Regions from separate parts of the Streptomyces sp. NPDC088817 genome, predicted to be linked through region 2. Evidence: riboswitches for the same ligand, from Rfam matches in the RefSeq annotation. Region 2 holds a riboswitch; each other region holds the start of a gene.
What was found. Region 2 has a riboswitch for thiamine pyrophosphate ahead of thiO (glycine oxidase ThiO). Riboswitches for the same ligand answer to the same signal wherever they lie in the genome.
Positions count from the first base shown of each region.

Region 1 (10,490 bases), on a different contig from region 2:
CGCTGACCGCGGTGAGCAGGCCGGCGATGACGACCGTGACCAGGCCGAGCCGCAGCGAGGTCTTCATCTCGCGCACGTGCTTCTTGCGGGCGAGGTGGTAGGCGGCTATGCCGACCATGAAGGCGCCACCGGTCAGGAAGGCGGCCGCGAGCGTGTGGAAGGCCTGGCTGAGTGCCGTGTTCTGGGTCAGCACCGCCCAGAAGTCGGTGAGTTCGGCGCGCCCCTTGGCCTTGTTGATCCGGTAGCCGACGGGGTGCTGCATCCAGGAGTTGGCCGCGAGGATGAAGTACGCCGACAGGATCGTGCCGAGCGACACCATCCACATGCAGGCCAGGTGGATCTTCTTGGGCAGCTTGTCCCAGCCGAAGATCCACAGTCCGATGAACGTGGACTCGAAGAAGAACGCGATCAGTGCCTCGAAGGCGAGCGGGGCACCGAAGATGTCACCGACGAAGCGTGAGTAGTCCGACCAGTTCATGCCGAACTGGAACTCCTGCACGATGCCGGTGACCACACCCATGGCGATGTTGATCAGGAAGAGCTTGCCCCAGAACTTGGTGGCCCTGAGGTACTTCTCCTTCTCCGTGCGCACCCAGGCGGTCTGCAGTCCGGCCGTCAGGGCGGCCAGCGAGATCGTCAGGGGAACGAACAGGAAGTGGTAGACGGTCGTGATGCCGAACTGCCAGCGCGCCAGTGTCTCCGGCGCCAAAGCCAGGTTCACGTCGTCACTCTCCTTACGTCACCGCGATCACGGCGGTTGATCCCGATGTGACCTGCACAACAGGCAACAATCGGACTCACTTGTGAACGCGTTCACATTCACAAGCAATTATGACCCACCGACTTTCAGACGAGGAAGGGGGTCCCCCGGAACCCGGGGGACCCCCTTCTCGCCGCGCTCCTCGCGCGCTCCCGCGTCGCCTTCGGCCGACCGAGGACCGGCTCGTGTCCGGCCGGATCAGGCCCGACCCGGATCAGACGCAACCTGATCAGTCGTGGCCGAATCGGACATGGCTCGATCGGGCATGGCCGGATCAGATCTCCTTGCGGAACGCCTCCGCCGTCTTCAGGAAGATGTCGTTCGCCTCGGTCTCCCCGACGGTCACCCGCACGCCCTCACCCGCGAACGGCCGGACCACCACGCCGGCCCGCTCGCAGGCCTCGGCGAAGGGGACCGTCCGCTCCCCCAGCCGCAGCCACACGAAGTTGGCGTGCGTCTCGGGCACCGTCCAGCCCTGTGCGCGCAGCGTGTCGACCACCCGGGTGCGCTCGCAGACCAGCGAGCCGACCCGGCCCAGCAGCTCGTCCTCGGCGCGCAGCGACGCGATCGCCGCCTCCTGCGCGAGCTGGCTCACGCCGAACGGCACGGCCGTCTTGCGCAGCGCCGCCGCCACCGGCTCGTGGGCGATGGCGAAGCCGACACGCAGCCCGGCGAGGCCGTACGCCTTCGAGAACGTGCGCAGCACGCAGACGTTCGGCCGGTCGCGGTAGAGCGTCACGCCGTCCGGCACCTCGGCGTCGCGGATGAACTCACGGTAGGCCTCGTCCAGGACCACCAGCACGTCGGAGGGCACGCGGTCGAGGAACCGTTCCAGCTCGGCCCGCCGCACCACCGTGCCGGTCGGGTTGTTCGGGTTGCAGACGAAGATCAGACGCGTGCGTTCGGTGATCGCGTCCGCCATCGCGTCCAGGTCGTGCACGTCACCGGGCGTCAGCGGGACCTGCACCGAGGTCGCCCCGCTGATCTGCGTGATGATCGGGTACGCCTCGAAGGACCGCCAGGCGTACATGACCTCGTCGCCGGGTCCGCTGGTGGCCTGGATCAGCTGCTGGGCGACACCGACGGAACCGGTGCCCGTGGCCACGTGCGAGGCCGGCACGCCGAAGCGCTCGGCCAGTTCGTTGGTCAGGCCCGTGCACGCCATGTCCGGGTAGCGGTTGAAGGCGGCGGCGGCCGTCGTCACCGTCTCCATCACCCCCGGCAGCGGCGGGTAGGGGTTCTCGTTCGAGGACAGCTTGTACGCCACCGGGCCGCCGGCCGCGGCGGGCTTCCCCGGCTTGTAGGTGGGGATACCCTCCAGCTCGGCACGCAGCTTCGGGCTTGTCTCGCTCACCGCAGTCCTCCTCGTGACCACCACCGGCATCCAATACTGCACACCTTAAGAGGATTGGGCGCCGCTGCGTATGGGGCGGAGACCATCACCTCGCGCGAAGGCGGGCCACGTCCGTCACACCGACATCGACGGCATCGACGGCACGCCCGTACGAACACGTACGAATTGGGGGGCGCGTCACACATATATCTACGCGCCGGTGGCTTGCGCCGTGGCGCGCATCCCCCGTGAAGGTGAGTTGAGACCTCTTCGAGACATCGAGGGCTCGACAGGCCCATGCGTGCCACCAGGTCACGTCCTAACATGACACCGGGTAACTGACATGGTTTCAAAGGCACTTGCCCCCCATTGACCATGCAGAAACGTGCCTGTCAACGCGTGCATATGCGTCCGCACTACCCCACCGCAAGAGCCCTACTATCGGCTCGCCATGACAGCAGCAGGGAAGCACCAGGTGAGCCGCGCGGAAACCTCACGCCGAGGAAGCCGGCCGGGCCGGGCGGGCATCAGAGACGTGGCCGCCGCCGCCGGAGTCTCCATCACGACCGTCTCCGACGCCCTCAACGGCAAGGGACGGCTCCCCGACGCCACCCGGCGCCATGTCCGCGAGGTCGCCGACCGGCTGGGGTACCGCCCGTCGGCCGCGGCCCGCACGCTCCGTACCGGCAAGTCGGGCCTCATCGGTCTGACCGTGACCACGTACGGGGATGAACCTTTCACCTTCACCGAGTTCGCGTACTTCGCCGAGATGGCCCGGGCGGCCACCTCCGCCGCGCTCGCCCGCGGCTACGCCCTCGTCATCCTGCCCGCGACCTCGCGCCACGACGTGTGGTCGAACGTCGCCCTGGACGGCACGGTCGTCATCGACCCCTCCGACCAGGACCCCGTCGTCAGCGAACTGGTGCGGCAGGGCTTACCGGTGGTCAGCGACGGCCGCCCGGCCGGGGCGCTCCCGGTCACCGCCTGGGTCGACAACGACCACGAAGCCGCCGTCCTCGGCATCCTCGACCACCTCGCCGAGGCCGGCGCCCGCCGCATCGGCCTGCTCACCGGCACCACGACGGACACCTACACCCACCTGTCGACGACCGCCTACCTCCAGTGGTGCAAGCGGGTCGGCCAGGACCCGGTGTACGAGGCCTACCCCGCCCACGACCCGTGCGCGGGCGCCGTCGCCGCCGACCGGCTGCTGGCCCGCCCCGACCGTCCCGACGCCGTCTACGGACTGTTCGACCCGAACGGCACCGACCTGCTCGCCGCCGCCCGCCGCTACGGCCTGCGCGTCCCCGACGACCTGCTGCTGGTGTGCTGCAGCGAGTCCACGGTGTACGCCAGCACCGAGCCGCCCATCACCACGCTCTCCCTGAAGCCACGCCGGATCGGCACGGCCGTCGTCCAGCTCCTCATCGACGCCATCGAAGGGGTCGAGTCGGACCAACCGGTCGAGCAGGTCATACCGACCGAGCTGATCGTGCGCACCTCGTCCCAGCGGCGCACCCAGCGCAGGACGGTCAGCCCGCCCCGCGCGTCGGAGGACCGCTAGGACACGACTGACCCCTCGGCCGCCCGGGACTCGGGTGGCCGCGGGGTAGCCGAAGACTGCCCAATCGGGGCGAAAGCCACGGTGAACCGGAGTCCAGTCCCGATTCACCACCCCTGGGTCATCACATGGCGCGATCCGCGTTCCTATGATGGGCCCACGACACCGCGGGCCGCTGCGACCAGGCAGTCCGAAGCGGTGCAGAGGCGGCGCGATGGTGGAGGGGTCGATGACTCAGGGGGCCGGTCAGGGACCCGAGGTGGAGCGGACGGCTACGCTGCGCGACTTCCGGGTGCCCGCGTACGTGAACGAGACCGGCCAGTACGCCCATGGCGCGCATCCCGCCGAAACGGCGCGGCCGGCCGACAAGGCCCCCGCGGCGCCCAAGGAGGGCTACTCGGCCGCGTACACGCCCACCGAGCGCGACCTGCCGGTCATCAAGCGCGCTGACACGCTTCAGGCGGCGGTCGACCCGGCCTCCGCGCCGACCCGGCAGTCCGCCGCCGGCCCGGGCCCGCTCTACGTCGTCGGTGACGTGCACGGATACCTCGACCAGCTGGTCGCCGCGCTCCAGGCCAAGGGACTCGTCGACTCCGCCGGCCAGTGGTGCGCGGGCACCGCGCGGCTGTGGTTCCTGGGCGACTTCACCGACCGCGGCCCGGACGGCATCGGCGTCATCGACCTCGTGATGCGGCTGTCCGCCGAGGCGGCCGCGGCCGGCGGCTACTGCAAGGCCCTCATGGGCAACCACGAGCTGCTGCTGCTCGGCGCCAAGCGGTTCGGCGACACCCCCGTCAACTCCGGCGCGGGCACCGCGACCTTCCAGGCGGCCTGGCTGCTCAACGGCGGCCAGAAGTCCGACATGGACCGCCTCCAGGACCACCACCTGCAGTGGATGGCGCGTCTCGACGCCGTCGAGGCGGTCGACGGCTACCTGCTCGTGCACTCGGACACCACCTCCTACCTCGAGTACGGCGCCTCGATCGAAGAGGTCAACGACACCGTCCGCGAGACGCTCACCCGCAACGACGTGAACGAAGTCTGGGAACTGTTCCGCAAGTTCACCAAGCGCTTCTCCTTCCGCGACGAGGGCGGCGCCGACGCCGTACGCTCCCTGCTCGATACGTACGGCGGCACCCGAATCGTTCACGGCCACAGCCCCATTCCCTATCTGCTGGGCGAAGTCGGCTCCGAGGAGGGCGAGGAATCCGCCGGTCCGGTCGTGGAGGGACCGCACGTCTACGCCGACGGACTCGCCATCGCGATGGACGGCGGCGTGACCATGGCCGGAAAACTGCTGGTCGAACAACTGCCCCTCGGCATCTGACCGTTCACCGGGCAGCCCGCCCAGCGGAGACGACCGCGCAGGTCGCCACCCAATTTGTGGAAACCCCCTGTCACCGCGCGCCGTCACGGCTCTACCATCGGCTTATCCGTAGCAGGCTCCCCTCCGTTTCTGCCCGACGGCTCGCCGCCATGCGAGCCCCAAGCCCTACGGAGCATCGGGGGATGCACATGAACAGCGTTCCGCAGCACCTGCTGAGCGAGGACCGCCAGGAATACGAGCGGATCCTCGATGAGGCGCTGCGCGCCGCCCCGCACCACCTGGAACCGACCGCTGCCGGGCAGCGGCTCAACTCGGAACAACTGCGCACCATGGCGCTGAGCGCCACCGCGGTCATAACGGCGACCGCGGCGACCGAGTACCACCACTACGTCAAGCTCCGCGAGGAACTGCGGCGGCCGGCGCCGGCCGTCCCGTCCTCCCTCACCGAGGCCGGCTCCGCGGATCCTGGCGGACCGGTCCGACTGGCCGCCACCATGGACGAGGCCGCCGAGACCCACGGCGCGGGCGCGGGCGCCGTCGTCGCGGTGCTCGCCCCCGTCCTCGCGGGCACCGCCGCGGCCCTCTTCCTGCTCCTCGGCTACATCCTGAGGATGCTGGACCCGGCCCAGGCGTTCGCCCAGTCCATGATCACGGCGGGCTGGGTGTTCGGCGCCCTGACGGCGGCCGCGATCCTCGCCGCCGCGGCCGGGCTGCTGCTCACCGCGCTGCGCAACCGGCCCTCGCTCCACAGCGACACCTACGCCGAACTGGGCGAGGAGGTCGCCCAGGCCAGGGATGCCTGGCAGGAGGCCCTGCTCGAACGGGGCATCCTGCCGTTCCTGCACGAGGCGCTCGCCGATCCCCGCTCCCCCTCCGCGGGGTATACGGGCCCGGCGGCACCGACCGGCCGTATGCCGCAACTGGGCTACGACCGGCCGGGTTTCAGCAGCCCGGACGACGGAGCCCCGACCCGCCGCCCGCGCTTCTCCAGCCCCGACTTCAGCAGCCCGGACTTCGGAGGCCCGGAACACCAGCCGGAGTAACCAGCACCAGCGCCTCTCCCTGAGCCCACCCTCTCGTCCTCGCCCCCACCGGCGCCGGGCGCACGTCCCGGGAGCAACCGGAGCGGTGCCCTTGCCCACTCGCCGAGAGCACCGCCCCGCCTTGCGCCTCAGTCGGCGATCGGCAGGTACACCCGGTTCCCCGCCTCCGCGAACTCCTTCGACTTCTGCAGCATGCCCTCGGCGATCTCCTCCGCCGTGGCACCCTCGGCCGCCGCACCGCCGAACTGCTCTGTGATGCTGTGGCTGATCTTCATCGAGCAGAACTTCGGGCCGCACATCGAGCAGAAGTGCGCGGTCTTGGCGGGCTCCGCCGGGAGGGTCTCGTCGTGGAACTCCCGTGCCGTGTCCGGGTCCAGGGAGAGGTTGAACTGGTCCTCCCACCGGAACTCGAAGCGGGCGTCGGACAGCGCGTCGTCCCACTCCTGGGCGCCCGGGTGCCCCTTGGCGAGGTCGGCCGCATGGGCGGCGATCTTGTAGGTGATGACGCCGGTCTTGACGTCGTCACGGTTGGGCAGGCCCAGGTGTTCCTTGGGCGTGACGTAGCAGAGCATCGCCGTGCCCCACCAGGCGATCATCGCCGCGCCGATGCCGGAGGTGATGTGGTCGTAGGCCGGTGCGACGTCCGTCGTCAGCGGGCCGAGCGTATAGAACGGAGCCTCATCGCAGATCTCCTGCTGAAGGTCGATGTTCTCCTTGATCTTGTGCATCGGGACGTGTCCCGGGCCCTCGATCATGGTCTGTACGTTCAAACGCCTGGCGATCCGGCCGAGTTCCCCGAGCGTGCGCAGTTCCGCGAACTGGGCCTCGTCGTTGGCGTCCGCGATCGAGCCGGGCCGGAGGCCGTCGCCCAGCGAGTAGGTGACGTCGTACGCGGCGAGGATCTCGCAGAGCTCCTCGAAGTTCTCGTAGAGGAACGACTCCTTGTGGTGCGCCAGGCACCAGGCGGCCATGATCGAGCCGCCGCGCGAGACGATGCCGGTCTTGCGGTTCGCGGTGAGCGGCACATGGGCGAGGCGCACCCCGGCGTGCACGGTCATGTAGTCCACGCCCTGCTCGGCCTGCTCGACGACGGTGTCCTTGTAGATCTCCCAGGTCAGTTCCTCGGCCCTGCCGTCCACCTTCTCCAGGGCCTGGTAGAGCGGGACCGTGCCGATGGGGACGGGAGAGTTGCGCAGCACCCACTCCCGGGTGGTGTGGATGTTGCGGCCGGTGGAGAGGTCCATGACCGTGTCGGCGCCCCAGCGGGTCGCCCAGGTCATCTTGTCCACCTCCTCCTCGATGGAGGAGGTCACCGCGGAGTTGCCGATGTTGGCGTTGACCTTCACCAGGAACCGCTTGCCGATGATCATCGGTTCGATCTCGGGGTGGTTGACGTTGGCCGGCAGCACCGCACGGCCTGCCGCGATCTCCTCGCGGACGGTCTCGGGGGCGACGTTCTCCCGGATGGCCACGAACTCCATCTCCGGGGTGATCTCCCCGCGCCGCGCGTACCCGAGCTGTGTCACGGCTCGGCCGCCACGGCCGCGGCGGGGCTGGCGCGGCCGTCCGGGAAACACCGCGTCGAGGTTGCGCAGACCGCCGCGCGGCGAGGTGTGCTTGATCCCGTCGTCCTCGGGGCGGACCGGACGGCCCGCGTACTCTTCGGTGTCGCCGCGGGCCACGATCCAGTTCTCCCGCAGCGGCGGCAGGCCCCGGCGGACATCGGTGCCGACGAGCGGATCGGTGTACGGGCCGGAGGTGTCGTACAGCGTGACCGACTGCCCGTTGGTGAGGTGCACCTGACGGACCGGCACCCGCAGATCGGGCCGTGAGCCCTCCACGTAGCCCTTGTGCCAGCCGATGGACTTCCCGGCCTCCTCGCCGGAGGCGGCGGAAGCGATCTGCTCCTCGTCGCCGGAGAGCTGCTTGGAGGCAGGCGTGCGTACGTCCTTGTTGGTCATGAGACCTACTCCCTACGCCGGCATTACCCGGTAACAGGTTCGGCGGTCGGCGCAGCGGTGTCCGTCTGTCGGCGTCCCGTGTGAAACATCGCACGTTCCACGTGAAACATCGCGAAGACGGAGGTCAGCGCCCTCTCAGCCCGGTGCTCCGAGCTCCCGCGTGTGCAAAGGTGCCACCACGCTAGCGTCCATTGTGGCGCGGTGAACAGTGGGCCCGGCCCGTTCTTGCGATGATCGGGCGGTGACCACGACAGAGCGGTTCCCCCATCCACCGCCCGAACCACGGCGCGAACAGGACTTCCGGCACGGCCAGGAAGCCACCGGTACGAGTCATGGGCACGGCGCCGGTATCGGCCATGGGCACGGTCCCGCGACCGGTGGCGGGCACGGCCCGGGGAACGACCACGGACACGGTCCGGGGAGCGGTGGCGGACACGGGCACAGTCACAGCCACGGGCCCGCCGCACCCGTCTCGAAGCACCTCCGCAAGGTGATCGCCGCGATCCTGATTCCGTTCGCCGTCCTGGTGGTGGCCGGGCTCGCCATTCTGTGGCCGGGCGGTGCCCCGTCGCACGAGCGCACCGGCGTCGGCTTCGACCGGCAGACGCAGCAGGCGACCGTCGTCGAGGTGCTCGGGGTCAGTTGCCGGTCGGTGAACGCCTCCGGGGACGCACCGACCGGCGACACCTCCACCGCCGAGGGCTCCTCCGCACAGCAGCAGCAGTCCGGGGCCTGCAAGAAGGCCACGATCCGGGTGGACACCGGCAACGACAAGGGCCGGACCTTCACCGAGATCGTGCAGCCCGACCAGTCCCGGCAGCTGCATCAGGGCGAGAAGGTCGTGGTCGCCTACGAGCCCTCGGCACCCAAGGACCTGCAGTACTCGGTCACCGACGTCGACCGGCGCTTCCCGATGGCGCTGCTGGCCGGTATCTTCGCGCTCGCCGTCGTGGTCGTCGGGCGGATGCGGGGCGTCATGGCGCTGGTCGCGCTGGCCATCAGTTTCCTGGTGCTGAACCTGTTCATCCTGCCCGCGGTCCTTCAGGGATCGAACCCGCTGGTCGTGGCGGTGGTGGGGGCCAGCGCCATCATGCTGATCGCGCTGTACATGTGCCACGGCCTGTCCGCCCGTACCTCGGTCGCGGTACTCGGCACGCTGGTCTCGCTGATGCTGATCGGTGTTCTGGGCTCCCTGTTCATCGGCTGGGCCGCGCTGACCGGCAACACCGACGACAGCACCGGGCTGATCCACGGCCTGTATCCGTCGATAGACATGAGCGGCCTGCTGCTCGCCGGTGTCATCATCGGCTCGCTCGGCGTCCTGGACGATGTGACGGTGACCCAGACCTCGGCGGTCTGGGAACTGCACGAGGCCAATCCCGCGATGGGCCGGCGCGAGCTGTACCGGGCGGGCATCCGCATCGGACGTGACCATATCGCCTCCGTCGTCAACACCCTCGTCCTCGCGTACGCGGGTGCGGCGCTCCCTCTGCTGCTGCTGTTCTCCATCGCGCAGAGCGGTGTGACGACCGTCGCCACCAGTGAGCTCGTCGCGGAGGAGATCGTGCGCACGCTGGTGGGCTCGATCGGCCTGGTCGCCTCGGTGCCGGTCACCACGGCGCTGGCCGCGCTCGTGGTCTCGGCCGACCGTCCGGGACCCACGGAGGCCGCGGAACCGGCCACCCTGCCCGCTCCGGCGCGCGGCGGAAGGGGAAGGCGCCGCAGGCGCTGATGCCGGGCCCGTGGCCGTCTCTGCCTCCTGGGCACCCGGCGAAGCGTTCCTGCACCCCCTGAGGCCGTGGCGAAGCGTTACGGCAGCGCCCGTGTCCCCTGCCGCGAGGCCTCAGCCCGCGCTCTGTTCCTCCGCCAGGATGCGGTCGAGGGCTTCGTCGAGATGGGCGTCGAAGTCCGCCAGCGCCCCCTCCTGCCCCAGAGGCACCAGCTTGTCCGTGCGGTCCAGGAACGCCACCAGGGGTGCCGTCGAGGAGCGGAACAGCGCCCGGTCGCCACCGACCTGAAGCCGGATCAGGACCTCGCTCAGCGAGTCGCGGCCGGCCGGTGAGATGCGCACATCACCGTCCCCGCACGGGGTCCCCACCCCGTCGATGAGCAGCTCCCGCCCGAACGCCCAGGTCACCGGGGCGTCTCCGGGCAGATGAAAGGTCAGCCGTACGGCATAGGGATCACAGGTCTCGTACCGCAACTCCACCGGGATGCGGAAGGAGAGCTCCTCGGACACGAGAAAGCTCATCATGACCTCTGCCTGTACGGACTCGCGCATCGCTACCCCGGTGTTTGCCGTCGACTGGCCGGGAATCCATCCCGTGACTGGTGCATCTTGCTGAACGTACACATCAGATCACAAGGAGTGAGTTTTCAGATACTGATAGAGAGCGCCAGCGAGCCCAGACGCCGTCCCACCTCGCGTTGCAACTGGCGCGCGGCGGGCAGCAGCCGGTCCGCCTGATGCGCCGGCAGGGAGAGGGCCATCGCGGCCGCCGTGGT
Region 1 is NZ_JBIVJN010000016.1:35,729-46,218, reverse strand. Features, by position in the region: gene ACIP4X_RS26555 (cytochrome ubiquinol oxidase subunit I) at 1-721, opposite strand, end outside; gene hisC (histidinol-phosphate transaminase) at 1,035-2,114, opposite strand; gene ACIP4X_RS26545 (LacI family DNA-binding transcriptional regulator) at 2,545-3,657, shown strand; gene ACIP4X_RS26540 (metallophosphoesterase) at 3,884-4,981, shown strand; gene ACIP4X_RS26535 (hypothetical protein) at 5,164-6,024, shown strand; gene thiC (phosphomethylpyrimidine synthase ThiC) at 6,153-7,985, opposite strand; TPP riboswitch at 7,978-8,155, opposite strand; gene ACIP4X_RS26525 (YibE/F family protein) at 8,227-9,717, shown strand; gene ACIP4X_RS26520 (SsgA family sporulation/cell division regulator) at 9,829-10,266, opposite strand; gene ACIP4X_RS26515 (IclR family transcriptional regulator) at 10,362-10,490, opposite strand, start outside.
Region 1: linked by a shared signal. The riboswitch ahead of thiC (phosphomethylpyrimidine synthase ThiC) and the one ahead of thiO (glycine oxidase ThiO) in region 2 are both predicted to bind thiamine pyrophosphate.

Region 2 (10,490 bases):
GCTGATGACCGTGCCCCGCCGGACCGTGTCGCTGTAGGCGTGCTCGACCCGGTCGACCCCGAGACCGGCCTCCTTGAGCCGCTCCCTGGCCTGCGCCTCGGTCTTCGAAAGCAGCGGCGGGACCTTCGTGAACTGGCCCGAGTTGATGTACCACACGCCCCCGCCGACCCCGAGGACCAGCAGGACGGTGGCGACCACCGTGAGCAGGGTGCGCCGGGGCGGCATGGGGCGCCGCGCGCCGGACGGCCCCGGTGGGGGCGGGGGCGCCTGGAGCCGGCTGGTGCGGTTGAGGGCGGTCTCGGAGCGTGCGCCGTCGCCGGTGTCCCCGCCGCCACCGCCACGGATCCGCGTCGTCAGCGCGCGCGGGATGACGCTCGTACGGTCCTCGGCGTTGTCGTGCTCCGCGGTGATGGCCTGCGGCGGCACGGCGTCGAGCTGTTCCGCACTGAGCGCGGACCGAGCCTCGCGGACCCGCGCGAGCAGCGCGACCGCGTCGTGCGGCCGGATGTCCGGGGTGCGCGCGGTGGCCTCCGCGACCAGTTCGTCCAGTTCGAGGGGCAGTCCCGGCACTGCGGCCGACGGGACCGGCACGTCCTCGTGGAGGTGCTGGTACAGCACCTGGGCCGGGGACTCGCCCTGGTGCGGCTTGCCGCCGGCCAGCATCTCGTACAGCACGACCCCGCACGCGTACACGTCGACCCGGGGGGCGGCGGTGCCGCGCTCGATCTGCTCCGGCGCGAGGTAGGAGACGGTGCCGAGGACGGCACCGGTGGTGTTCGTCACCGTGTCCACGGACCGGACCAGCCCGAAGTCGGCGACCTTGACCCGGCCGTCGTCCCCTATCAGGACGTTCTCCGGCTTCATGTCCCGGTGGACGAACCCGGCCCGGTGCGCGGCCCCCAGCGCGGCGAGCACCGGCTCCAGGATGTCCAGCGCCGCGCGCGGCTGGAGCGCCCCGCGCTCGCGCAGCACGTCGCGCAGGGTGCAGCCGGCCACGTACTCCATGGCGAGGTACACGTACGTCCCGTCCGTGCCCTGGTCGAAGACCTGCACCACGTTCGGGTGCGCCAGCCGCGCGACCGACTTGGCCTCCCGGATGAACCGCTCCACGAACGAGCCGTCGGCCGCGAGCGTCGGGTGCATCACCTTGAGCGCGAGGACCCGGTCGAGTCGGGTGTCCAGGGCCCGGTAGACCGTGGCCATCCCGCCGACGGCGATCCGCGCGTCGACGCGATAGCGGCCGTCGAGCACCTGCCCGACGAGAGGGTCCTGAAGGGTCGTATCCACGCAGGCGAGTCTACGAGCCGTCACGGACACACACGGATCGCGGACGGTGTCGCGCCGGTACTGAAGCCGACCTGTGACGCCGAACGCGCACCCGTGCGGACGAACTGACCGGCTAGAACGCGGGCCGCTCCGGGTCCAGCCCGGCCATGCCCTTTGCCGGGGACGACGCCCGGGCGAAGTGCCGTTTGGGGATCCGCCCGGCCAGCCGTGCCAGCCGCCCCGCCTCCACGGCGGACCGCATCGCCGCGGCCATCATCACCGGCTCCTGCGCCCGCGTCACCGCGGAGGCGAGCATCACCCCGGCACACCCCAGCTCCATGGCCAGCGCCACGTCCGAGGCCGTGCCCGCCCCGGCGTCCAGGATCACCGGCACGCGCGCGTGCTCCACGATCAGCTGGAAGTTGTGCGGGTTGCGGATGCCGAGCCCGGACCCGATGGGCGACCCGAGCGGCATGATCGCGGCGCAGCCCACGTCCTCCAGCTTCCGCGCGAGCACCGGGTCGTCGTTCGTGTACGGCAGGACCGTGAACCCGTCGTCGACCAGCGTCTCCGCCGCGTCCAGCAGCTCGATCGGGTCCGGCAGCAGCGTGCGCTCGTCGGCGATGACCTCCAGCTTGACGAGGTCCGTGCCGAGCGCCTCCCGCGCCAGCCGGGCGGTGAGTACCGCCTCGCCCGCGGTGAAGCAGCCCGCGGTGTTGGGCAGCACCCGGATCCCGAGCGACTCCAGCACCGACAGCACCGAGCCGTGCACGGAGGGGTCCACCCGCCGCATCGCGACCGTGGTCAGCTCCGTGCCGGAGGCCACGAGCGCCCGCTCCAGGACCTCCAGGCCGGTCGCGCCGCCGGTGCCCATGATCAGCCGGGACGTGAAGGGCGTACCACCGAGGACGAAGGGGTCGTCGGCCATGGCTCAGCCTCCCTGGACGGCGGTCAGCACTTCGACGCGGTCGCCCTCGGCCAGGGCCGTGGACGCCCACCGCGCGCGTGGCACGACGGTCTCGTTGAGGGCGGCGGCCACCCCGGAGGGCGCCGCGCTCAGGGTCCGCACGACGGTGCCGAGTGACGTGCCGGGCGCGACCCGGCGGGCCTCACCGTTGACGGAGATGTTCATACGGGCTGCTCCGTGAGTGCCGCGGCGTGGAAACGCCTGGGGGAGAAGGGGCGGACCTCGTCCGGCAGGTCGCCGGTGGTCAGGACGTGCGCCATGGCGTCACCGGTGACCGGCGTGAGCAGGACACCGTTGCGGTAGTGCCCGGTGGCGAGCAGCAGGCCGGCGAGGCCGGTCGGGCCGAGCAGCGGCGCGTTGTCGGGGGAGCCGGGCCGCAGTCCCGCCCTGGTCTCCGTGAGCGGCAGCTCGGTGATCCCCGGCACCAGCTCGTGCGCGTCGCGCAGCAGCTCGTACACGCCGCCCGCCGTCACCGTCGTGTCCCAGCCCAGTTCCTCGCTCGTGGCCCCGACGACCAGCTCCCCGTCGAGCCGCGGCACCAGGTAGACCTGGCTGCCGCGCACCACGGCCCGCACAGTACGGCTCAGGAACGGCGCGTACCGCTTCGGCACCGTCAGCCGCAGCACCTGTCCCTTCACCGGCCGCACCGGCGGCAGCACCTCGTCCGGGACGCCCGCGAGCCGTCCGCTGAGGCTGCCCGCGGCGAGCACCACCCGGTCCGCGGCCGGCGCGGTGCCGTCGCGCAGCACACAGCCCGTGGCCCGGCCGCGGGCCACGGTGAGCCGCTCGGCCCAGCCGCGGTGGAAGACCACGCCCGCCCGCTCGCAGGCCGCGACCAGGGCGCGGGCAAGCCGCCGCGGGTCGATCTGGTGGTCGCCGTCCACCCGCAGCCCGCCGCGCACGCCCGGCGCGAGCATCGGTTCGAGGCGGCGGCAGTCCCGCCCGGACAGCCACTCGGACTCCAGGCCCGAACGGCGCTGGAGGTCGTGCAGTTCCCGCAGGTGGGCGCGGTCGTCGGCGTCCAGCGCGACGGCGAGGGTGCCGCAGCGGCGGTAGCCGAGGTCGTGGCCGGTCAGCTCGGTCAGCTCGGCCGCGAAGTCCGGGTACCGGCGGGCGGAGGCCAGGTTGAGCGCGAGCAGGGTCTGCTCGCCGTAGTGCAGTTCGGTGACGGCGGCCAGCATCCCGGCGGCCACCTGTGCGGCCCCGCCGCCCGGCTCGGGGTCCACCACGGCCGTGGCGAACCCGCGCTGCGCCGAGCGCCAGGCCGTCACCAGGCCGATGATTCCGCCCCCCACGACGAGGACGTCGGACGTACGTGACGACGACATGGGCGTCCAGCCCCTCCCTTCGCCGGCATGACCCGGATCAGGTTCGTACGGTCGGAGGCCGCCAGCCTCCCTCTCAGCCCGGTGCGTCCGGGCTCCCGCGAGTGCGTGTACGGTCGCCACCCTAGCCCGGGTGGGGCAGGTTGCGGGAGCCGGTCGTGGAGCGGGTCACCCCGCACGCCCCTGACTGACGCCGTGTCAGTTGACTTATGGTGATCAGGTGAGCGACCAGACGCAGGAACAGGGCACATCGGCGCCGCGGCGCGTGGTCGTCGCGGGCGCCGGCATGGCCGGTGTGCAGACCGCGGTCGCCCTGCGCGAGCAGGGCTTCACCGGCACCGTGACACTGATCGGCGCCGAACCCCACCAGCCCTACGACCGGCCGCCGCTGTCCAAGGCCGTCCTGCTCGGCAAGGCCGAGGGCTCCGCCTTCGACATCGACTTCGAGGCGCTCGGCCTCGAACTGCGGCTCGGCTGCGAGGCACTGGCCGTGCGGCCCGGCACGCGCGTGCTGGAGACCTCGGCCGGACCGGTGCCGTACGACGTCCTCGTCCTGGCCACCGGCGCCGAACCGATCCGGCTGCCCGGCACGGAGGGCGTGCGGGGAGTCCACCTGCTGCGCACCCTGGACGACGCCGAACGGCTGCGGCCGGTGCTCACCGAGCAGCACGACATCGTGGTCGTGGGCGCCGGCTGGATCGGCGCCGAGTTCGCCACCGCCGCGCGCGAGGCGGGCTGCGCCGTGACCGTCGTGGAGGCCGCGGACCGTCCGCTCGCCGGGGCGCTGCCCGCGGAGGTGGCCGAGCCGATGACCGCCTGGTACGCCGACAGCGGCACCGAACTGCGCACCCACGCGCGCGTGGAGCGCGTCGAACCCGGCGCGGTCGTGCTCGACGACGGCTCCCGGCTGCCCGCGGGCGCCGTCGTGGTCGGCATCGGCGCACGCCCCGCCACGGACTGGCTGGCCGGCTCCGGCATCGAGCTGGGCCCGCACGGGGACGTCCTGGCGGACGACCATCTGCGCACGTCGGTGCCGGACGTGTACGCGGTCGGCGACTGCGCCTCCTTCCCCTCGGGGCGGTACGGCGAGCGCCTGCTGATCCACCACTGGGACAACGCGCTCCAGGGCCCGCGCACGGTCGCGGCCGACATCGTCGGCCTCACCCCCGTGGTCTACGACCCGGTGCCGTACTTCTGGTCCGAGCAGTTCGGACGCTTCGTGCAGTACGCGGGGCACCACACGTCGGCCGACGCCGTCGTCTGGCGCGGCGATCGCACCGGACCGGCGTGGACGGTCTGCTGGCTCCGCGAGGGCCGGCTCGTCGCCCTGCTGGCCGTCGGCCGGCCGCGGGATCTGGCGCAGGGGCGGCGGCTGATCGAGTCCGGCACGCCCATGGATCCGCGGCTGCTGGCGGACCCGGCGAAGCCTCTGAAGGCGGCGACCGCGTGAGGCGCGCGTCCCCGGGTGGACGGGCCTGGCTTCCGAGTGTCAGTGGCAGATGGCACGCTTGTCCTCGTGACCGAGATTGACACGAAGATCGACGCTCTCGTCCCTGCCTGGCTCACCCTTCCCGACATCGCCGAACAGCTCGGCGTCGAGGTGACACGTGTGCGGCAGCTGGTCAAGGAGGGCCAGCTCATCGCCGTGCGCCGGGGTGAGAACCGCGCGCTGCACGTTCCCGCCGCCTTCATCGACGGCGACAAGGTCGTCAAGGGCCTGTCCGGCACCCTGACGCTCCTGAGGGACGACGGCTTCACGGTCGAAGAGATGATCGAATGGCTTTTCACCCCCGACCCGACCCTGCCGGGCACCCCCGCCCAGGCCCTGAGTGAGAACCGCGGCACCGAGGTGAAGCGCCGCGCCCAGGCCCTCGCCGTCTGACCCGGCCGCTCCTCCACGCTCCCCGGCCGCGGTCCTGGCGGCCGGGCGGGCGGTGGCCGCGACAGGCCCGGCCGGGAGGGGCGGATAGGGTCCGTCCGAGTGGTCGGACGGACCACGCAACCGTCGAGCCGGGGGGACCCGCGTATGCCTGAGACCGCTGCCGCTGCCGCAGCCGTTGCCGACGTCGCGGCCGGCGCCCGTGACCGGCTCGGTGCCGCGCGCCTTTATCTGTGCACGGACGCCCGCAGGCGGCAGGGGGACCTGGCCGGGTTCCTGGACGCGGTGCTGGCGGCGGGCGTCGACGTCGTGCAATTGCGGGACAAGGGCATGGAGGCGGCGCAGGAACTGGACCTGCTGGAGGTGTTCGCCGACGCGTGCGCACGGCACGGGAAGCTGCTCGCGGTCAACGACCGGGCGGACGTCGCCCACGCGGCCCGCGCCGATGTCCTGCACCTGGGGCAGGGGGACCTTCCGGTGCCCGCCGCCCGCGCCATTCTCGGCGAAGGTGTCCTGATCGGCCGGTCCACGCACGCCGAGGGCGAGGCCGCCGCCGCGGCCGTGCAGGACGGCGTGGACTACTTCTGCACCGGACCCTGCTGGCCCACGCCCACCAAGCCGGGGCGCCCCGCCCCCGGCCTCGACCTCGTCCGGTACACCGCCTCGCTGGGCACCGACCGGCCCTGGTTCGCCATCGGCGGCATCGACCTCGGCAACCTGGACCAGGTCCTGGAGGCCGGCGCCCGCCGCGTCGTCGTGGTCCGGGCGATCACCGAGGCCGACGACCCCGGAGCAGCGGCGGCCGAGTTCGCCGAGCGGCTGCGGCAGGCGGGGTAGGGGCGCGGTACGGCCGGAGGCCGGCCGCCCGGCGTCTCACTTTTCGGACAGGTGGCCGGGTCCGACCCGCTGATTTCCGGCCCCACTGTCCGAAGTGTGGACAAGAAGCCGACAATCCAGGCAAATTTCCGATGCTCGGTTGGGAGACCGCCATGCCGTGGATAGCCTGCCTGTATGGCCCTCGGAACCGCATCCACCAGGACTGATCGCGCACGCACCGTGCGTGACATGCTCGCCACCGGCAAGAGCACCTACTCCTTCGAGTTCTGGGCGCCGAAGACGGCGAAGGGCGAGCGCAACCTGTGGAACGCGCTGCGCAGGGTCGAGGCCGTCGCCCCCGACTTCGTCTCGGTGACGTACGGCGCCGGCGGCTCCACCCGCGCGGGCACCGTCAAGGCGACCGAGCAGATCGTCTCCGACACGACGCTCACCCCGGTCGCGCACCTCACCGCCGTCAACCACTCCGTCGCCGAACTGCGCAACATCATCGGCCAGTACGCCGACGCCGGGATCCGCAACATGCTCGCCGTGCGCGGCGACCCGCCCGGCGACCCGATGGCCGAGTGGGTCCCGCACCCCCGCGGACTGACCTACGCCGCCGAACTCGTCCGGCTCATCAAGGAGTCGGGCGACTTCTGCGTCGGCGTGGCGGCCTTCCCCGAGATGCACCCGCGCTCCGCCGACTGGGACACCGACGTCGCGCACTTCGTCGACAAGTGCAGGGCGGGCGCCGACTACGCGATCACGCAGATGTTCTTCGAGCCCGAGTCGTACCTCCGCCTGCGCGACCGCGTCGCCGCCGCCGGTTGCGCGACACCCGTCATTCCCGAGATCATGCCGGTCACGAGCGTGAAAATGCTCGAGCGTCTGCCCCAACTCAGCAACGCCGCCATCCCGGACGACCTCGAAGAGCGGATCCGCTCGGCGGCGGACGATCCGGCGGCGGTACGCTCCCTTGGGATCGAGTTCGCCACCGAGTTCTGTGCGCGACTGCGGGCCGAGGGAGTGCCCGGGCTGCACTTCATCACGCTCAACAACTCCACGGCGACGCTGGAAATCTACGAGAACCTGGGTCTGCACCAACGGCCGCGGACCTAGACCGGCCGCACCCGCGTACGACACACTGCGTAGCGGCCACTGGGAGAGGGGCGTACATGGGCTGGACGGTCCTCTACATCGCGTTCGGCATTGTCGCGCTGTGGCTGCTGGGCGAGGTGCTGCTGCAGTACAAGGCACGGTTGCGCTGGCGGCTGCTGGCCTTCGGCGGCTTCCTCGGTGTCGTCCTCGGGGTCCTGATCCCCTCCGTCATCGTGATCGGTCTCGGCGCGGCCGCCTTCGCGGTCGGCCAGACCTACGTGACGCTGTCCTTCCGGCGCGGTTTCGCGGCGGGCTGGGCGGTCAACCGCCCCGAGGCCGAGGAGGGCAAGCCGCGCCGCCGCGGCAAGGCCGAGCACCAGGACCCTGCCCTGGAGGTCTCCGGCCTGGAAGCGTCCGACGGCGACACCGGCACCATGCGGGCCCTGCCCGGCTACGAGGGTCAGTCCTACGGCCAGGGCGACGACGACCGCGACGACGTCTTCACCCCCGCCGCACTCCACTCCCAGCCGCTTCCGAGCGACGGGGCCCCCGTCTCCGAGCCCGCGGCCGCCGAGGCCACCGCCGTGTACGAGCCGCAGCCCCTGCCCGACGAGACCGGTTCCTACGGCGTCTACGACCGCTCCGCCCACCAGGGCGGCACGCAGTCGCCCTACCCGGGGGCCGGCCAGACCCAGGACCAGTACGCCACCGTGGCCCAGGACGCCGACCAGGGCAATGCGTACGACTACTCAGGCTACGGGCAGCAGGGCTACGGCTACGACGCCTCCGGCCAGCAGCAGTACGCCGCCTACGCCGACCCGTACGCCGGCGCCCAGACCTACGACGGCTCCTACGACACCGGCTACGCCCAGCAGGGCCAGCAGGGGTACGGCCAGCAGGCCTACGGCACCCAGGACGCCTACGCCGGCTACGCCGCGGAGACCCCGGCCGGCGGGGTCTGGGTCCCGCAGCAGCGCACCGACGAGTCCTACGGCGGCGAACTCCCGCCGGAGCAGGCCTACCCGTACCAGGGCGACAACCAGGGCCAGCCGCAGCACGGCACGGGCTACGACGAGCAGTACCGTTTCTGAACGCTCCCCGGCTCACTGGGAGCCGCGGAACTCCGGTCCCTCCACGATCAGTCCGGCCACCAGCGCCCCCGACATCCCGGCGTGCGGCAGCCCGCCGCCGGGGTGCGACCAGCCGCCCACGGTGAACAGGCCCGCGAGCCCCGTGGTGTTCGCCGGGTGCAGCAGGCGCCCCTGGGCGGCCGCGAGCGCCGGCGCGGGGACGGCCCCGCCCTCCGCGCCCGTCACCCGGGCGATGTCGGCCGGGGTGCGCACCTCGTGCCACAGCAGGCGGTCGCGGAGCCCGGGTATCGCCCGCGCGGCGACGGCGATCATCCGGTCGGCCTGTGCCTGGAGGTCCCCCGAGGGGGACGCGGGGACCGTCGCCGTGAGCGTCACCGCCTCGTGCTCCGGGTCCGGGACGAGCGCCGGATCGCCGGGACGCGACACCGAGACGGTGGGCCGCCCGGGCAGCCCGGGGGCCGCACCGAACAGCGCGTCGAGTTCGCCCGCGCGGTCCTCGGTGTGCACCACGGTCCGGTGGGCCGTCCCCTCCGGACGGCCGCCGCGCAGAGCCAGCAGTACGGTCAGGCGGCTGGGCGCCCCGGGCTGCGGCGGCACCTCGCCCGCACCGCGCGGGGCCGTGCCACGGACCATGCCGGCCAGCACCCGGGGAGGCACACCCGCGACCACGAACTCCGCCTCGGCCACGGTCCCGTCGGCGAACTCCACGCCCGCCGCCCGGCCGTCCTTGTCGACGATTCGCCCGACCTCGGCGCCGAAGGTGAACTCGACCCGGCGGGCCAGGCACCGCTCGTACACCGCGCGCGCCAGCTCGCGCAGGCCGCCGCGCACGTACCAGGTGCCGAAGGCGTGGTCCAGGTACGGCAGTACGGCCGCGCTCGCCGGGGCGGTCCGCGGATCGAGGCCGTAGGCGAGCGCGTGGCTCTCCAGGAGGGCGGCGAGCCGCGGATCGCGCAGCTCCCAGGCACCCACCTCGGCGAGCGTCCCGGCCCGGCGGGTGCGCAGCAGGCGCTTGTGCGGCACCGCCGGGTAGGGCTCGCGCTCGGCCAGCACCTGCCAGTTGGGCCACAGCGGCTCCTCCAGGAGCGGGCGGCGGGCCCGGTCCCAGGCCTCGCGGGCCCGCACCAGGAAGTCGCCCCAGCGCTGTCCGGCGCCCGCGCCGAGGGCTTCGTCCAGAGCGGCGACGACACCCGCGCGCGAGACGTTCGGCAGGGACACCTCCGTGCCGTCGGCGAAGACGTGCCGTGCGGACGGGTCCACCTGGACCAGCTCGACCCGGTCCTCCAGCGGCTCCTTGCCGGTCTTGACGAACAGATCGCGGTGGACGGCGGGCAGCGGGAGCAGCCCGGGGCCGGTGTCGAAGGCGAAGCCGTCCCGCTCGAACCGGCGCAGCGCGCCGCCGTACGTGTCCGTACGCTCGTACACCGCCACCCGGTGGCCCGCGACGGCCAGCCGGGCGGCGGCCGCCATCGCGCCCATCCCGGCGCCGATCACCGCAATCCGTGCCATGTGCGCGACTTTATCGACCGCCACCGACAATCCCGGCCGCGGGGGCGCTGACCAGCGGTTTCCCGGATGAGTTGGCCGCAGGCGGGCTCAGCCCGGCGGGGACCCCGCCCCGGCCGCGAGCCGGCGTTTCTCCTCCCGGCGCTGGGCCCTGCGGCGCAGGAAGCGCCGGATCCGGGAGACCAGGAAGACGACGACCACGATCCCGGCGAGCAGCAGGACGCCCGCGACGATCGCCGCGGCCAGCGGATGGAAGATCGCGAACGTGACGAGTCCGGCCACGCCGAGGTCCTCGGCCAGGCTCACGACCATGTTGCTCACGGGCTCGGGGGAGGTGTTGACCGCCATCCGCGTCCCGGCCTTCACCAAGTGGCTGGCCAGTGCCGTACCGCCGCCGACCAGGCCCGCCGTGACATCCGACAGCGAACCGCTCTGCCCCGCGAGCAGCGCGCCGACCCAGGCACCGGCGACCGGGCGGATCACGGTGTGCGCCGTGTCCCACACCGAGTCCACATAGGGGATCTTGTCGGCGACCGCCTCCA
Region 2 is NZ_JBIVJN010000001.1:356,164-366,653, reverse strand. Features, by position in the region: gene pknB (Stk1 family PASTA domain-containing Ser/Thr kinase) at 1-1,287, opposite strand, end outside; gene ACIP4X_RS01695 (thiazole synthase) at 1,400-2,194, opposite strand; gene thiS (sulfur carrier protein ThiS) at 2,198-2,398, opposite strand; gene thiO (glycine oxidase ThiO) at 2,395-3,561, opposite strand; TPP riboswitch at 3,559-3,670, opposite strand; gene ACIP4X_RS01680 (FAD-dependent oxidoreductase) at 3,779-5,008, shown strand; gene ACIP4X_RS01675 (helix-turn-helix domain-containing protein) at 5,075-5,440, shown strand; gene thiE (thiamine phosphate synthase) at 5,585-6,274, shown strand; gene metF (methylenetetrahydrofolate reductase [NAD(P)H]) at 6,449-7,372, shown strand; gene ACIP4X_RS01660 (hypothetical protein) at 7,429-8,442, shown strand; gene ACIP4X_RS01655 (phytoene desaturase family protein) at 8,455-9,951, opposite strand; gene ACIP4X_RS01650 (DUF4126 domain-containing protein) at 10,039-10,490, opposite strand, start outside.

Region 3 (10,490 bases), on a different contig from region 2:
GTCTGATGGACGACACTTCCTGGGGAGCGCCGCGGCAGGCCGGGTACCGGGGACCCGTGGACGGGCCATCCGCCCATCAGGGGGGATCCGTCCCGGGGGCCGCTCCGGCGGGTGCCGCGTACGATGCGCATGACGCCCAGCGGACCCGCCCCATGCCCGTCGTGCCCGACGCGCCCGCTCACGGCGGAAACCAGGATGACGACCGGGGTGCCGCCCAGCCGGGCGGCGCCTCGTTTCGCGACACGCCGCAGCAGCCGCACCGAGCGCCGCAGCCGTGGCCCCACGACACGCCGCAGACACCGTCCTTCCACGGGACGGCGTCGCAGAATCCGGAGCCCATGCACGACGCCCCGCAGCCGGCGCCCGCGCCGCAGAAGAAGAACGCGGGCCGTGACCTGGGCGCCGCCATAGGCGTCGGCCTCGGGCTCGGCGCGGTGATCGTCGTGTCGCTGTTCGTCGTGAAGGCCGTCTTCGTGGGCGTCGTCGCGATCGCGGTCGTGGTGGGCCTGTGGGAGCTCACCAGCCGGCTCGCGGAGCGCAAGGGCATCAAGGCGCCGCTCGTGCCGCTGGCGGTCGGCGGCGCGGCGATGGTCGTCGCCGGGTACGTCCGGGGTGCCGAGGGCGCCTGGGTGGCGATGGCGCTGACGGCGCTCGCGGTCCTGGTCTGGCGTATGACGGAACCGCCGGAGGGCTACCTCAAGGACGTCACGGCCGGCGTCTTCGCGGCGTTCTACGTGCCGTTCCTGGCCACGTTCGTCGCGATGATGCTGACCGCGGACGACGGTCCGCGCCGCGTGCTGACCTTCCTCCTGCTCACGGTCGTCAGCGACACGGGCGCGTACGCCGTCGGCTGGCGCTTCGGCCGGCACAAGCTCGCCCCACGCATCAGCCCGGGCAAGACCCGCGAGGGCCTGTTCGGAGCGGTGGCCTTCGCGATGGTGGCGGGCGCGCTGTGCATGCAGTTCCTGATCGACGACGGCGTCTGGTGGCAGGGCCTGCTGCTCGGCCTCGCGGTCGCCGCCACCGCCACCCTCGGCGACCTCGGCGAGTCCATGATCAAGCGGGACCTGGGGATCAAGGACATGGGCACGCTGCTCCCGGGCCACGGGGGCATCATGGACCGCCTGGACTCCCTGCTGCCCACGGCGCCGGTGGCCTGGCTCCTGCTGGTCCTCTTCGTCGGCTCCGCCTGATCCCACGGCCAGTCGTCGGCTCCGCCTGATCCCACGGCCAACCATCGAGCCCCCACCCGGACCGGGTGGGGGCTCGATGCCGTTCTCCTCGTGTATGAGGGTTCAGCGGCCAACCACCGGTCACGTCTCTCCCCTTGGCGGACTCACTCACCCCCTGCCGGACACCTCCGGAGTGTGCCACGCCCGCCGGGGCCGTCCGAGGCGCCGCAGGTCACCCAAGTGGATCTGCGACACTGGTACCACCATGCCCAAGCCCGGAGAACTTACTTTCGTCGCGCCGCGCGGTGCCAAGAAGCCGCCGCGGCATCTTGCCGATCTGTCGCCCGCCGAGCGCAAGGAGGCCGTCGCCGCGATCGGCGAGAAGCCGTTCCGTGCGAAGCAGCTCTCGCAGCACTACTTCGCGCGGTACGCGCACGACCCGGAGCAGTGGACCGACATCCCCACCGGGTCCCGCGCCAAGCTCCAGGAGGCGCTGCTTCCCGAGCTGATGACGGTCGTACGGCATCTGTCGACCGACCAGGGGACCACCCGCAAGACGCTGTGGCGCCTGTTCGACGGCACGCTCGTGGAGTCGGTGCTCATGCGCTACCCGGACCGGGTGACCATGTGCATCAGCTCGCAGGCGGGCTGCGGCATGAACTGCCCGTTCTGCGCCACGGGACAGGCCGGGCTCGACCGGAACCTGTCCACCGCCGAGATCGTGCACCAGATCGTCGACGGGATGCGCGCCCTGCGGGACGGCGAGGTGCCCGGTGGTCCCGCGCGCCTGTCGAACATCGTCTTCATGGGCATGGGCGAGCCGCTCGCCAACTACAACCGCGTCGTCGGTGCCATCCGCGCCCTGACCGACCCCGAGCCGGACGGGCTCGGCCTGTCCCAGCGCGGGATCACCGTCTCGACGGTGGGTCTCGTGCCGGCGATCCACCGGTTCTCCGACGAGGGCTTCAAGTGCCGGCTCGCCATCTCCCTGCACGCGCCCGACGACGAACTGCGCGACACGCTCGTCCCGGTCAACACACGGTGGAAGGTGCGGGAGGTGCTCGACGCCGGATTCGAGTACACCGCCAGGTCCGGGCGCCGGCTGTCCATCGAGTACGCGCTGATCCGGGACATCAACGACCAGGCGTGGCGCGGTGACCGGCTCGGCCGGCTGCTCAAGGGCAAGCCCGTGCACGTCAACCTGATCCCGCTGAACCCGACGCCCGGCTCGAAGTGGACCGCGTCGCGGCCCGAGGACGAGAAGGCGTTCGTCGAGGCGATCGCCGCCCACGGTGTGCCGGTGACCGTCCGGGACACCCGGGGCCAGGAGATCGACGGCGCCTGCGGTCAGCTGGCCGCCACCGAGAGGTAGCCGCGCGATGGCCGGAAGGTAGGCTGAGAACCTACACATCTTCATATTCCGACAGGGGAGCGCCACAGCGCTGAGAGTGCGGCACCGGCCGCAGACCCTCTGAACCTCGCCCAGGTCATTCTGGGTAGGAAGTTCGGTCACCACTCAAGCTGTTGTGCCCTGCCCGGGTGTCCCTCGCGGATCCCGGGCAGGGCCGCGTCTCTTCCTGGCCAACCCCCAGGAGGACATCCAGTGCACATCAAGACCTTCACGGCAGTCGTGGTCGGGCTCGGCCTGGTCACGCTGTCGGCGTGCGGCTCGTCACCGAACGACAAGGACTCCGCGGGCTCCAGAACGGTGACGCTGGTCAGCCACGACTCGTGGGCCGCGTCCAAGAGCGTCATCGCGGACTTCGAGAAGAGCTCCGGCTACAAGGTGAGGGTCCTGGAGGACGGCGACGCCGGCCGGGCCGTCAACAAGGCCATCCTCACCAAGGACAACCCGCAGGGCGACGTCTTCTTCGGCGTCGACAACACCCTGCTGTCGCGTGCCCTGGACAACGGGCTGTTCCAGCCGTACGAGCCGAAGGGCGCCGACCTGGTCCTGCCGCAGTACCGGGTCGACGAGGCCAAGCACCGCGTCACGCCCATCGACAGCGGCGACATCTGCGTCAACTACGACAAGAAGTACTTCGCCGACCACAAGCTGGCCCCGCCCGCCTCGTTCGACGACCTGATCAAGCCGCGGTACAGGAACCTCCTCGTCACCGAGAACGCCGCCACCTCCTCGCCCGGCCTCGGCTTCCTGCTCGGCACCGGGGCCAAGTACGGCGACAAGGGCTGGCAGGACTACTGGAAGAAGCTCAAGGCCAACGGCGTCAAGGTCGTCGACGGCTGGGAGCAGGCCTACAACCAGGAGTTCTCCGGTTCCGCCGGCGGCAGGAAGGCCAAGGGCGACCGGCCCCTCGTCGTCTCCTACGCCTCCTCGCCGCCCGCCGAGGTCATCTACGCCGACCCGCGCCCGAAGACCGCGCCGACCGGCGTCGCGCAGGGCACCTGCTTCCGCCAGGTCGAGTACGCGGGACTGCTCAGCAACGCCGGGAACACCGAAGGGGGCAAGGCCTTCCTGGACTTCCTGCTCAGCGAGAAGTTCCAGGAGGACATGCCGCTGAACATGTTCGTCTACCCGGTGCGCGAAGCCGCCCAGGTACCCCCGGAGTTCACCGAGTACGGTCCCCAGGCCAAGAACCCCGAGACCATGGCCCCCGACCGGATCGCCGCCAACCGTGACCAGTGGGTCAAGTCGTGGACCTCGCTCGTCCTCAGGTAGGCCGCGGACGCGGCCGCCGGACGGGGAACGCGGCGCGGCTCGGTCTCATGGCCGTGCCCGTCGCGTTCTTCGCGGTGTTCTTCGCCTACCCCGTGACCGCGATCGTCCGGCGCGGCCTGGAGAGCGACGGGGCCTGGCAGTTGGGGCGGATCACCGATGTGCTCGGACAGTCCGACATCCGGCACGTGCTGTGGTTCACCACCTGGCAGGCGCTCGCCTCCACCGCGCTCACCCTGCTCGTCGCCCTGCCCGGCGCCTATGTCTTCGCCCGTCTCGACTTCCCCGGTCGGCAGGTCCTGCGGGCCGTCGTCACCGTGCCGTTCGTGCTGCCCACCGTGGTGGTCGGCACCGCGTTCCTCGCGCTGGTGGGGCGCGGCGGCCTGCTCGACGAACTGTGGGGCGTCCGCCTTGACACCACGGTGTGGGCGATCCTGCTCGCCCACGTCTTCTTCAACTACGCCGTCGTCGTACGGACCGTGGGCGGACTGTGGGCGGGACTCGACCCGCGCCAGGAGGAGGCGGCCCGGATGCTCGGCGCCTCGCCGCTGACCGCCTGGCGCAAGGTCACCCTGCCCGCGCTGGCCCCCGCGGTGGCCGCCGCGGCACTGATGGTCTTCCTGTTCACGTTCACCTCCTTCGGCGTGGTGCAGATCCTCGGCGGACCCACCTTCTCCACCCTCGAAGTGGAGATCTATCGGCAGACCTCCGAGATCTTCGACCTGGCGACCGCGGCGGTCCTGACGATCGTCCAGTTCGCGGCGGTCGGCGCGATCCTCGCCGCGCACGCCTGGACCGTACGGCGCCGGGAGACCGCGCTGAAGCTGGTGGACGCCTCGCTGACCGCCCGCAGGCCACGCGGCGCCGGGCAGTGGACGCTGCTGGCCGGCGTCCTCGCCACCGTCGCCGTCCTCATCGTGCTGCCGCTCGCCGTCCTGGTGCAGCGGTCGCTCACCGCGCCGGGGTTCGGCTACTACCGGGCGCTGACGGACGCGGACGGCGGCACCTTCCTGGTCGCGCCGATCCACGCCGTCGGCACCTCCCTGGGCTACGCCGCCGCGGCGACCGCCATCGCCGTGGTGATCGGCGCGCTCGCCGCCGCCGCTCTCACCCGCCGGGACGCCGGCCGGCTCGTACGCGGCTTCGACGCGCTGCTGATGCTGCCGCTCGGGGTCTCGGCGGTGACCGTCGGCTTCGGCTTCCTGATCGCCCTGGACCGGCCGCCGCTGGACCTCAGGCAGTCCTGGATCCTGGTCCCGCTCGCGCAGGCCCTGGTCGGCGTGCCGTTCGTGGTACGGACCATGCTGCCCGTGCTGCGCGCCGTGGACGTAAGGCTGCGGGAGGCGGCGGCCGTGCTCGGGGCCCCGCCGTGGCGGGTGTGGCGGGAGGTCGATCTGCCGCTCGTGCGGCGGGCGCTGCTGGTCGCCGCCGGGTTCGCGTTCGCGGTGTCCCTGGGGGAGTTCGGGGCGACCGTGTTCATCGGGCGCCCCGACAATCCGACGCTGCCGGTCGCCGTGGCCCGGCTGATCGGCCGCCCCGGCGACCTCAACTACGGCCAGGCGATGGCCCTGTCGACGATTCTGATGGTGGTGTGCGCGGTGGCGCTGCTGGTGCTCGAGCGGCTGCGCACCGACCGGAGCGGGGAGTTCTAGATGCTGCTGAGCCTCGATGCCGCGACCGTGCGCTTCGGCGGACGGGCCGTGCTGGACGCGGTCGACCTGTCGGTCGCCGAGCACGAGATCGTCTGCGTGCTCGGCCCCAGCGGCAGCGGCAAGTCGACGCTGCTGCGCGCGGTGGCCGGGCTTCAGCCGCTGGACTCCGGACGGGTGCTGCTGGACGGGCGGGACCAGTCGGGGGTGCCGGTGCACCGGCGCGAGGTGGGGCTGATGTTCCAGGACCACCAGCTGTTCCCGCAGCGGGACGTGGCCGGCAACGTCGGCTTCGGACTGCGGATGCACGGCGCGGCGAAGGGTGAACGGGACGCCCGGGTGGCGGAGTTGCTGGAGCTGGTCGGGCTGCCGGGGGCCGGGCGGCGGGCCGTCGCCGCGCTCTCCGGCGGGGAGCAGCAGCGAGTGGCCCTGGCCAGGGCGCTCGCCCCCCGGCCGCGGCTGCTGATGCTGGACGAGCCGCTGGGCCAGCTCGACCGCTCGCTGCGGGAGCGCCTCGTCGTCGAACTGCGAGAGCTGTTCGGGCGGTTGGGCACGACCGTGCTCGCCGTCACGCACGACCAGGGCGAGGCGTTCGCCCTCGCCGACCGGGTCGTGGTGATGCGGGACGGCCGGATCGCCCAGTGGGGCACGCCACTTGAGGTGTGGCAGCGGCCGGCCGACGCGTTCGTGGCCCGGTTCCTCGGCTTCGAGAACGTGGTGGAGGCGCGCGTGGACGGCGAGGTCGCGGTCACCCCGTGGGGCAAGGTGTCGGTCCCCGACGGCTCCGCCCAGGGCACCCGCACCCTCCTCGTCCGGCCCGCCGGCGTCCGCCTGGTCGCCGCCGGCGAGGGCCTGCCCTGCACGGTGACCGCGCGCACCTTCAAGGGCACCCACGTCACCGTCCACCTCCAGCCCGCCAACGCCCCGCGTCTGGAGGCGGCCTGCGCCCTGCGTACGGCACCGGAGGTCGGGGACGAGGTGGCTGTGGAGTTCGACACGAGCGAAATCCTGGTGATGGAATGCTCGCGAAGCACCTAGTGTGCGGAGCATGACGCTACTTGCCTACGACCGTTACTGCGATCAAATCACCTGCCAAGTCGACGAGTTGAGGGCCCTGGTCACCTCCGGGGCCGACTTGTCGAGCACTGTGCCGACCTGCCCGGACTGGACACTGGAGCAGCTGCTCCGGCACGTGGGCGGTGCCCTGCGCCTGACCGAGGCGCTGGTCAGGACCCGCGCGCAGGAGAACATTCCGGGCACGGACATCCCACTCGCAGGGGGCCCCGAGGAGCAGGGCGACCCGGCCGCCCTGGACGCCTGGCTCGCGGAGACCGGCCGCATCCTCGTCGAGGCTCTTCGCGAGGCCGGACCGGACGCGAAGGTGTGGACGTGGGCCGGGATCCTCGACGCCGGCTTCTGGGCCCGCCGGATGACCAACGAGATCACGATCCACCGTGCCGACGCGGCGCTCACCGCGGGCCTGCCCTACGAGGTCGCCCCGGACGTGGCCGCCGACGCCGTCGACGAGTGGCTGCAGATCGTGCAGTTGATCCAGCGGAGCAGGAGGCGCCCGGGCGTCCAGGAGCTGCACGGTCCGGGCCGCAGCATCCATCTGCACGCCACCGACGCCGGTCCCGAGCTGAACGCCGAGTGGGTCGTCGAGCTCACCGAGGACGGTGTCGTCTGGCGCCGCGGTCATGAGAAGGCGACCGTCGCCCTGCGCGGGCCGCTCACCTCCGTGCTGCTCGCGTTCTACAACCGGCTTCCCCTGGACAGCCCCGGCCTGGAGGTGCTCGGCGAGCGGGAGCTGCTGGAGTCCTGGCTCAAGCAGGCGGCCTTCTGAACGACCGTGGCCCGCCCCCGAACTCGGGGGCGGGCCACGGAAGGCGTGCGCGGGACGTCAGCGGTTGCTGTTCGCTCCACGACGGCGCATGCCGAAGAACACCGCGCCACCGCCGACGACGACCAGGGCGGCCGCGATGCCGGCGATCATGCCGGTGTTGGAGTCGGCACCGGTCTCGGCGAGGTTGGAGTCACCGACCGCGGGCGACGGAGCGTTGTTCTCGCTGCCGGCCGGAGCGTTGGTGCTCTCCGAGGCGGACGGCGCCGAGGACGCCTCCTGCGACGGGGCCTCCTCCGACTCCGGGGCGGACTCGGACGGAGCCGGGGTCGTCGTCTCCGGCTGAGACGGCGTGGTGGAGTCGGTCGGCTCCTCGGTCGGCTCCTCGGACGGCTTCTCGGTCTTGCACGCGGTGGCCGGAGCGATCAGGTTCGGCTTGATGTCCGCGTTGACCTTGAACCGGCTGTTCTTCGCGGTCTCGACGTGGATCCGGTAGACCGCGTCCGGCTTCCAGTCCTCGGTGAAGGAGATCGTGGTCCCCTGACGGGAACCCTTGATCTCCTGCTCACCGATCTTCTTGGCGTCGGCACCCTTGTCCTCGAGGAACACGGTGACCGTGGCCGAGGTGCTGGAGGAGTCGATGCTCTTGACGACAATGACACCGTTGTCGCCGTCGCACTTGGCTTCGGCGGAGAAGTCCTTGATGTCACAGGCGAGCGCGTTACCCGCGGCGCCGAGAGCGAGAGCGGCGGACGCGGAGGCGACACCGAGGATGCGCACGGTACGTGCGGTACGACGGGATATGGACAAGATAGCCACTTTGCCCTTCACGGGATGCCCAATTGCGGGGGGTTTGCGGGGTGTTGGGGCGGCGATCAGGCCGTACTCCCAGAAACCCCAGGAGGCTCAGATTTATAAGCGCTCCGGCGGGAGTGTCAATCCGAAAGCCTCCCACCGGCGTTGACTTTACCGCATTATTAACTGGTCAAATGTTTCAACGTGTTGGCAGACGTCGGGGCGGGTGCCGACGCACCCGCCCCGATAGTGGTGAGCCTCCGCCCCCCGCGGGCTCAGCCCTGCACGGCCGCCGGGTCCATCCACATGACCTCCCAGGTGTGGCCGTCGAGGTCGTCGAAGGCGCGGCCGTACATGAAGCCCTGGTCCTGCGTCTCGCCGCTCACGGTGCCGCCGGCCGCGACCGCCTTCTCCACCAGCTCGTCGACCTTCTCGCGGCTCTCCGCGCTCAGGCAGATGAGCACCTCGCTGGACCTGGTCGAGTCCGCGATCTCCTTCTTGGTGAAGTTCGCGTAGTGCTGCTTGCTGAGCAGCATCGCGATGATGGTGTCGCTGATGACGACGCAGGCGCAGTCGTCGCTGGAGAACTGGGGGTTGATGGTGTAGCCGAGGTCGGTGAAGAACTTCCTGGACGCGGCCACGTCGTTCGTCGCCAGGTTCACGAAGATCATCTGCTGGTACATGGCGGGTCTCTCCCATCGCGGTTCGTTGCCGTTCGCAGGGGTAGACCCGGGGCCGGCGCGGAATTCATCGGCGGCCCCGGGACTTCTTCGTACGTCGTCTCCGGGACCGACGGCGGGTCGATGGGCCGGTGGGCCGGTGATTCAGGGGAGCAGCGGCAGTGCGGCGAGGTCGGCGACGACCAGGGTCAGCGGGACGAACAGGGCCAGCAGGGCGCCGCAGCGCAGGAGGGCGGCCGAGCGCAGCATCGTGGCCGGCGCGCCGAGCCGGCGCAGCGCCGCGGTGGCGTCGGCACGGGACTGCCTCGCCTCGACGGCGGCGATCAGGAGGGCCGTCAGGGCGCAGCCGCCGACGAGCAGCGTGCCCAGCGTCGTCAGCGGGCCGAGCGGCCGCGCGGTGCCGTCGTAGGCCGCGATCATGGCGTACGTCCCCGACGCCACCGCGCAGGCCACGCCCAGCGGGCGGCCGACGCGGCCCGCCTCCGCCATCAGGACGCGCCCGGCCAGGAGCCGCAGCGCTCCCGGGCGCGCGGACTGGAGCACCCGGCCGCACAGGTGGGTGAGGCCGGGGCCGGCCAGGGCGAGACCAAGAGCGGTCATCAGCCAGCCGACGAGCACCGTGGCGGAGTCGGCCGCCAGCCCGCCGGGCAGGGCCGGTCCTGCGGTGGCAGCGGAGTCGGCGGACTGTCCGGCGTACGCCTCCACGGTCAGCCCGGCGGCGAGCACGGCGATCCCCCAGGGAAGCCCGGCGGGCGCCTGGCGCGGAGCCGGGGGCCGATCGGGATCGGAGCCGTCACGCACACCTTCACGCCCGCCGTCCCCGAGCGCCCCGGCCAGGTCGGTCCCGGCCAGGTCAGAGTCGGTCAGGCCGGCCGCCTTCAGATCAGCCGCGCTGATGCCGGTCCCGGTCAGACCGGCCCCGGTCGGGTCGGCCTCGGTCAGGCCAGCCCTGCTCGGGTCGGTCCGGGTCGGGTCGGTTCCGGTCAGGTGGATCCGGGTCCGGTCGGTCCCCGTCAGATCGGTCCCGGTCGCATCGGGATCGGTCAGGCCGGTCCCGGTCAGGTGGGCCCTCAGATCGGTCCCGTTCGGGTCGGTCCCGGTCAGGTCACTCCCGTTCGGGTCGGTGCCGGTCAGGTCACTCCCGTTCGGGTCGGTCCCGGTCAGGTCACTCCCGGGCAGGTCTGCCCCGACCAGACCCGTACCCGCCAGATCTGCCCCGACCAGGCCCGTACCCGCCAGGTTTTCCTCGGTCCGGGTGTCCCCGGGCAGCATCGTGCTGACGGCCGTGTCCCGGGAGCGGGTCGCGCACGCCGTCGCCGAGCCGCCCCGGCGTGCGGCGGTGCCGTCGCCGAGCCGGGCGCCGAAGCGGCCGTACGCACCGAACGTCTCCGGCGTGCCGGTGCGGCGGTACGCGCCGAAGCGACCGAACCGCCGGCCGGAGGGCCGGGCCGCCGCGGGCGTCGCCTCGCGCGGGCGCAGCACCAGCGCGACCGTCACCGAGGCGAGGGCGGGGACGACGGCCAGCAGGGTCAGCACCGCCGGTACCGGCAGCGGCTCCCCGGCCGCCAGGAACACCTGGGCCGCGCCGTCGCCGCGCAGGAACGTGAAGACCAGCAGCGCGAGCAGCGAGCCGAGGCCGCAGGCCAGGGCGGTCGTGGCCGCCGAGACGGCCATCAG
Region 3 is NZ_JBIVJN010000013.1:59,151-69,640, reverse strand. Features, by position in the region: gene frr (ribosome recycling factor) at 1-6, shown strand, start outside; gene ACIP4X_RS23475 (phosphatidate cytidylyltransferase) at 6-1,193, shown strand; gene rlmN (23S rRNA (adenine(2503)-C(2))-methyltransferase RlmN) at 1,438-2,544, shown strand; TPP riboswitch at 2,588-2,693, shown strand; gene ACIP4X_RS23465 (thiamine ABC transporter substrate binding subunit) at 2,776-3,852, shown strand; gene ACIP4X_RS23460 (ABC transporter permease) at 3,828-5,501, shown strand; gene ACIP4X_RS23455 (ATP-binding cassette domain-containing protein) at 5,502-6,536, shown strand; gene ACIP4X_RS23450 (maleylpyruvate isomerase N-terminal domain-containing protein) at 6,547-7,341, shown strand; gene ACIP4X_RS23445 (LAETG motif-containing sortase-dependent surface protein) at 7,399-8,148, opposite strand; gene ACIP4X_RS23440 (VOC family protein) at 8,409-8,816, opposite strand; gene ACIP4X_RS23435 (pentapeptide repeat-containing protein) at 8,958-10,490, opposite strand, start outside.
Region 3: linked by a shared signal. The riboswitch ahead of ACIP4X_RS23465 (thiamine ABC transporter substrate binding subunit) and the one ahead of thiO (glycine oxidase ThiO) in region 2 are both predicted to bind thiamine pyrophosphate.